DNA from 2 places in the Streptomyces sp. NPDC043812 genome. Region 2 is predicted to be linked to the other one. Evidence: riboswitches for the same ligand, from Rfam matches in the RefSeq annotation. Region 2 holds a riboswitch; the other holds the start of a gene.
What was found. A riboswitch is a leader RNA that binds a small molecule or an ion and turns the genes downstream of it on or off. The one in region 2 is predicted to bind cyclic di-AMP.
Positions count from the first base shown of each region.

Region 1: another riboswitch for cyclic di-AMP. It lies ahead of AC067Z_RS17480 (transglycosylase SLT domain-containing protein); the one in region 2 lies ahead of AC067Z_RS24465 (C40 family peptidase).

Region 1 is NZ_JBWKCY010000010.1:242,322-245,714, reverse strand. It holds gene AC067Z_RS17490 (hypothetical protein) at 1-61, opposite strand, end outside; gene AC067Z_RS17485 (Rossmann-fold NAD(P)-binding domain-containing protein) at 75-704, shown strand; gene AC067Z_RS17480 (transglycosylase SLT domain-containing protein) at 825-1,613, opposite strand; cyclic di-AMP (ydaO/yuaA leader) riboswitch at 1,618-1,768, opposite strand; gene AC067Z_RS17475 (helix-turn-helix domain-containing protein) at 2,159-2,872, opposite strand; gene AC067Z_RS17470 (CBS domain-containing protein) at 3,117-3,393, shown strand, end outside.
Region 2 is NZ_JBWKCY010000017.1:84,182-87,574, forward strand. It holds gene AC067Z_RS24455 (ATP-dependent Clp protease proteolytic subunit) at 1-627, shown strand, start outside; gene AC067Z_RS24460 (hypothetical protein) at 634-942, shown strand; cyclic di-AMP (ydaO/yuaA leader) riboswitch at 1,271-1,443, shown strand; gene AC067Z_RS24465 (C40 family peptidase) at 1,447-1,923, shown strand; gene AC067Z_RS24470 (LysE family translocator) at 2,005-2,637, opposite strand; partial or broken gene AC067Z_RS24475 (LysR family transcriptional regulator) at 2,736-3,393, shown strand, end outside.

The DNA.
Region 1 (3,393 bases), on a different contig from region 2:
TCGCGGTGAAGTCGAGGCGCAACGCGGCGAGCGCGGGGTCGGCGGCGTAGGCGGCCTGCATCGCGGCCGAGGGGATGGGCGTAGGTCCAGATGGCACCGAAGACCAGTTCGCCCTGACACTGCGCCTGCTGCCCGCCCTGCTCGCCGCCCCCGCGCCGCGCGTGGCGACCATGAGCAGCGGTACGGCCAACTTCGGCCGGATCCGGTTCGACGATCTCCAGTGGGAGCGCCGCTACCGCCCGAACCTGGCGTACGCGCAGTCCAAGCTGGCCGATCTGATCATGGCCGGCAGGCTCGCGGAGACAGCCGCCGACAGGGGCTGGAACCTGGTCAGCACCGCCGCCCACCCGGGCTACACGATCACCAATCTGCAGACAGCGGGAGCGAGCCTGGGCCGGGTCAGGCCGCCCCGGCTGCACGCGGTGCGCAAGGCGCTGGACTTCCTGCCCAAGCAGGGTGTCGAGCAGGGCTCCGAACCCCTGCTGTTCGCGGCAGCCGATCCGGCAGCAGTGTCCGGCGGGTACTACGGACCCGGTCACCGCCTCGGGCTCGTGCGGCCCACCACCACCGCGCGCATCACCCGCCGGGCGCTGGACCCCGCGGTCAACGCCCGGCTGTGGTCGGAGGCCGAACGCCTCACGGGGTTCACGCTGCCCGCTGCCGCTGAGGACCGGGCCGCGGGAACCGCCGTCGCGGAGCAGTGACTCCCGCGTCGGAGCCCGCCCGGGAACGGCCGAGGGGCGCGGGTGCTGACGAGATGTCAGGACCCGCGCCCCTCGGCCGTGAATTCATGTGCAATCGGAACCGCGAAGACAACGGGACGGTCAGTAGGGACCGTTCACATTGTCGATCGAACCGTACCTGTCGGCGGCATAGTTGCACGCGGCGGTGATGTTCGCGACCGGGTCGTAGCTGTCCATGGAAGTACCGGGCACATGGTAGGCGCGGAAGGTCGGGTCGATCACCTGAAGAAGACCCTTGGACGGCGTTCCGGCAACGGCGTTGGAATCCCAGTTGTTGATCGCCAGCGGATTGCCCGAGGACTCACGCATGATGTTGCGGTGAATTCCCTCGTAGGATCCGGGAATTCCGTGCTTGCCCATCACGTCGAGCGACTCGCGGATCCAGCCGTCCAGGTTGTCGGCGTACGCGGTGGGCTTCGCCTTGGGGGCGGCCTTGGTGGGCGCGGCGCTCGTGCGCTCGGAGCGGTCCGCGCGGTCGGCGGTGGCACGCTTCGCGGAGTCCGCCGCCGTCTTGGCCTTGGCGCCGATGGTCAGCTCGAGGCCGGGACGGATCAGCGCCGGGTCGGCACCGATGTTCCGGCGGTTGTCGTTGTACAGCTCCTTCCAGCCACCACTGAGGGAGTGCTGGTGGGCGATCCGCGACAGGGAGTCGCCGGCCACGACGGAGTAGGTGCTCGGCGCCTTCTTCGCGGGAGCAGGGGCCGACACGGCGACCTTCTCGACGGTGGCCGGCTGGGCGGGCTGGGCCGCGCCGGCGGTGGTCGCGCCGATCAGTGGCAGGGCGAGGGCCGCACCACCCGTGCCTGCGACGGCGAATCCGCGAGTGAGGCGGTGGGACTTGGGACGGCGGTGCTTACCCTTTGCAGGCATGACGAATTCCTCTCCGTCGCCTGCGAGGTGAGCTGTCGGGTTCGGACTGGAGATGTCCGGTCGCCGGATTGCAGCGACTTCACCCCTAGCCGTTCCGCTGTGCGGACCGGCGGCTTACCTGGGTCCCCCGCTCCTGCCCTACGCGAGTTTGTGTGGTCGGGTACCGGACGGCGGCAGGATTCGGCGTTCCATCCGGAATGCGGTGACCGTAAGCGAGAGCGCCCGGAGGAAACAAGCCCTGAATTCACAAACGCAATGGATAGGCAGAGAAAGGGACAAATGATCTCATCATCCATTGATCACGGAGGGCCCAACTCTCGCTCCGCGCAAGGAAAGTGGAGCACTTGGTTCCGCTCAGGGTTCCCACGGTCGTGACCGAAGTCACGACCGCTGGAACAAAGAATGACGAGACATGCAAGATGCCGCTAAACGGACATGAGGGCAATCAGAAATGAACCAGTCATGCGGCGAATTCCGAAACATTCGCTAATGAAGCTGAATGCCCGATTCATCCCCCGAGGGGTCGGGCCCTGACTGTCAGGCCCTCACCGGTGGAGATGCGGGCGTCCCGGCGCCGCGCGCACCAGGATGCGGCGGCCCGTGACCCTCTCCGGCGCGACCGCGATCCACAGCTCCCGCTCTCCCCCGGCCCATGGCGCGCTGTACGCCTGCCGCTCCAGCTCCCGTACGGCGGCCTCGTCGGTGACGGTCCGGGCGGTGCCCACGACCAGCACACTCCATCCCTGGCTGAACGCCTCGTCGATATGGTCGACTTCGAAGGCGATCTCGCCGTCGGCGGCCCTGGCGGGCAGCACGTCGGGCGTGGTCAGGAAGGCCACCTCCCCTTCGGCGACAAGGTAGTTGACCGGGAGAATGGCCGGCCCCTCCTGGGTGGTGACCGCGACGCGGCCCACCCCGTGCGTCCCCAGCAGCGACCAGCACTCGTCGGAACCGAGCTCCACCAGCTCGGGGTGGTAGGCGGCCCTGCCCACCCCCGGCGGCAGATCGGCCTCTCCGCCGGTCAGCGCGGTGACCGTCGTCTCCAGGGCATCGGCCAGACGCAGCAGGAAGCCCATCCCGGGCGTCGCCGACTTGTCCTCCAGATACTCGATGTACCCCGGTGCCGAGCCCGCCCGCAGGGCGACGTCCTCCCGGGACAGCCCGAGCTGCCGCCGACGGGCAGCGACCCGGCGACCGATCTCCTCCTTCGGCCCTCCCCTGCCCGGAACACCGGCTGCGGTCGTGGGCTGCTCGGGCATGGTGGGCACCTTCCCCAATCCGTGTTCCAGCCGCGACGCGGGCCTCGCGCCCACGGTAGCCACGGGACGCAGGCGCCGCACGGCGGCGGGGCGGGGCCACCGGCGGGGTCCGGCGGCGGCGGGCGGACCGGCGGGGCGGTCCGGGCATACGGCGCGGGTGGCCGACACTGGACATGATCGGAGAATCGGGGAACAGGACGAAGGCGCGTGGAGGTGCCGCGATGAAGCTCAGGACCGGCGGGCGATGAGGCACCGTTCCGTGGCCGACCTGATGACGCCGCAGGCCGTCGTCGCACAGCGCGGCACCGCGTTCAAGGAGATCGCGCGACTGCTCGATGAGTACGGCATCACGGCCGTCCCGGTGATCGACGAGGACGGCCGGCCGGTCGGCGTGGTGTCCGAGGCGGACCTGCTGCGCAGATACACCAGCGGCAGTGGCTCCGACACCGCCGAGGGGCTCATGTCCAGCCCCGCCGTGGTGGCACGTCCCGAGTGGAATGCCGTGGAGGCTGCCCGGGTGA
Region 2 (3,393 bases):
CCTGCCGCCCGCTACGTCCTGCCGGAGTTCACCGAACGCACCAGCACGGGAACCCGCACTCTCGACCCGTACTCCAAGCTGCTCGGCGAGCGGATCGTCTTCCTCGGCACCGCCGTCGACGACACCTCCGCGAACGACGTGATCGCACAGCTGCTGCACCTCGAATACGCGGCCCCCGACCAGGACATCTGCCTGTACATCAACTCGCCGGGCGGCTCGATCAGCGCGATGACGGCGATCTACGACACCCTGCAGGTCGTCACCTGCGACATCGCCACCACCTGCCTCGGGCAGGCCGCTTCGACCGCCGCCGTACTGCTCGCGGCCGGCACCCCCGGCAAGCGCATGGCACTGCCGGGCGCCCGCATCGTCGTCCAGCAGCCCGCCGTCGAGGAGCCGTTGCGCGGCCAGCCCTCCGATCTGGAGATCCACGCCGCGGAGTTGCTGCGTCTGCGCGAACAGCTCGCCGCGATGCTGGTGCGCCACACCGGCCAGGACGCCGAGCGCATCGCCGCCGATCTGGAGCGGGACAAGATCTTCGACGCACAGGCGGCGAAGGCGTACGGCCTGATCGATCACGTCATCGAGAGCCGCAAGGCTTCGTCGGCAGCGCCCGGCGGGCGGTGACCCACGATGCTGCCGCCCGAGATGCCGCCGCTGCCCGCCCTGACCCGCGCCGAGGCCGAGTTCATCGACCGCTTTCTCGAAGTGGTCGATCTGGTGGGGCGCATCAACCCGGCCCGCGCCACGCACACGTACGGCGCGCTGCGTGCGGCACAGGCCCTGGTCGGGCGTGCCGCCGCCCTGAAGGACGCCCTGACTCTCATGCACATGCGCGGCGAGAGCGAGGTGTACGCGGACACGCTCGCCGAAGCACTGCGCATCCTGGACGGGGAACGCCGGGCGAACCGGGTGACCATGCCGTCCGTGCCGACAAGTTGACGATCGATCCGCTCTGTCAACCGCCGACGGGGTAACGGTGTTCGTACCCCGTTCGGTGGAGTTCGGGCGAAGTTGTTGCGTGTCGCAGGACTTGCGCGGCGAGACCACCGATTTGGCGGCATCGGCGGGCTACGCCGCTGGTACGACCATGATTCCGCGTCAGGCGAATGGGCCTCCAACGCCCCTGCCCACCCGAACAGATCAGTCGTGATTGCCTTCACAAAAGCCGTTTCAACTCGGAAATCGGACACGCGTGGGTCAGGATCCGTGGGACGACAAGCCCCCGCCACCTTGACGGGGCGGTCCGAGCGGACGCTGAGTCCTGCCGCCGCATCGGATGCCTGGTCGACAGAAGTGCATCGGCAGGAGTGGAGGACCCGAGCAGTACGGGGCGACCGGTGATCCCGGTCCTCTCTTGGGGTGAAGCCGCTTCGGCGGCCGGGCGTCTTCGCCGGTCCGAACCCGACAGGTCATCCTTCACAGGCGGCTGACGAAGGGTTGCGCATGACTGCGCAGACGCATCTCCCGCTCCTGTTCTCACGCGCGGGCGCCGTTTCGGCACTGACCATGGCCGTCTTCGGCGGCACGCTCGTGGCTCCTGGCGCCACCACCCCGGGCCATGCCATCACCAGCCACGCGAGCAAGGCACTCCAAGTCGCGGAATCGAAGAAGGGATCGCCGTACAGATACGGCGGGACGGGCCCGTCGAGCTTCGACTGTTCCGGACTGACTCTCTATTCGTACAAGGAGGCGGGCAAGCAGCTGCCCCGCACCGCCCAGCAGCAGTACAACCGCACCCAGCATGTCTCCGCCGCCGATCGGGAACGCGGTGACCTGGTCTTCTTCCACGCGGGCGGGCTCGTCTACCACGTGGGCATCTACGCCGGCCATGGACAGATCTGGCATTCGCCCAAGACGGGCGACGTGGTGCGGCTGGTCAAGATCTGGACGAGCAAGGTGTACTACGGCCGCGTGGACTGACACCCCGACAGACGCTGTTCCCCAGCGGTGGTGACAGCAATTGATCGGCCGTCAACGTCGAACGGCCGCTCGACCTCCACGTCAGTGGGCGAGCGGCTGGACCAGCAGGGTCGCGCCGAGCGCGGTGAGCGCGCCGCCCGTGACGCCTTCCACGGCACGCGTGGTGCGCGGCCTGCGCAGCCATCGGCCGAGCCGGTCGACCAGCAGTGCCACCGCCGGGAACCAGACCAGTGCGAGCACGACCACGATGGTGGCGAGCAGGAGCGTGCGCGGCAGGACCGCCGCGCCGTCCGGCACGAACTGCGGCAGGAGGCTGAGGAAGAGCACCGGCGCCTTGGGGTTGAGCACGTTGGTGAGAAAGCCCCGGCGCAGGCTGAGTGCGGCACCGCCGGCGGACCGGCCCTCGTCGGCACCGGTCTCGTCGGCGAGCGGGCGCAGCGCGGAACGCACCGCACGGATGCCCAGCCACAGCACATAGGCGCCGCCCGCGATCTGCAACGTCCGGTACAGCGCGGGCACCGCCACCAGCACCGCGGCAAGCCCTGCCACGGCCAGCGCGGTGTGGACGACCAGTCCGCCCGCCACCCCGACCGCGCAGGCAACCCCTGCCCGCCGCGAGGCGAGCGCGCTGCGTACGACCACGGTGAAATCGGCACCCGGCATGGCGACCATGCCCGCGGCGACCCCGATGAATGCGACCAGGTGTGCGTCCATGGCTTCCATCGTGACGGCGCGCAGGCCTTAACGTGTGCTTGCAATCTTCTGGGTCTGCCCAAAGCAATGCTTAAGGCTGCCGACGCTCGAGGGGTGCCATGTACGACCCGACACGGCTGGCGGCCCTGGTCGCGGTGGCGGAGGCCGGTTCGATCACCCGTGCCGCCGCACGCCTCGGCTACACCGCCCCTGCGCTCTCCCAGCAGCTGGCCAAGCTGGAACGGGAAGCGGGTGCCCCACTGCTGGTACGGCACCACCGCGGGGCCCGGCTGACGGCCGCGGGCGAGCTGCTCGCGGAGCGGGCCCGCCGCGTGCTGGACGAGATGGACCGGGCACGGCACGAACTGGCCCGGCTGTCCGGACTGTCGGGGGGACGGCTACGGGTGGGGACGTTCACCACCGTCGGCGTCCATCTGCTGCCACCGGTGCTCAGCGCCTTCCGCCGTGCCCATCCGGACGTGGAGCTGACCGTGGCCGAGTACGAGCCGCCGGCAGGGGTCGCCGCGGTGGCGACCGGCGAGGTGGATCTGGCGCTGACGCACGCCTATGAACCGGCCGAACCCGCGCCTCTGCCGCCGGGCGTGGCCGTGGAACCGCTGCTGGTGGAGGAGCTGGTGCTGATCACGGCCCCCGGGCATGCGCTGGGCGGGCGGCTCGGGCCGGCTGCCGGTGAGCGCGCTCGCGGGGCAGCCGCTGATCAGCAGCGCTCCGTCGCATCCGCCGCGCAAGGGCGTGGAGGGTGCGCTGGCGCAGGCC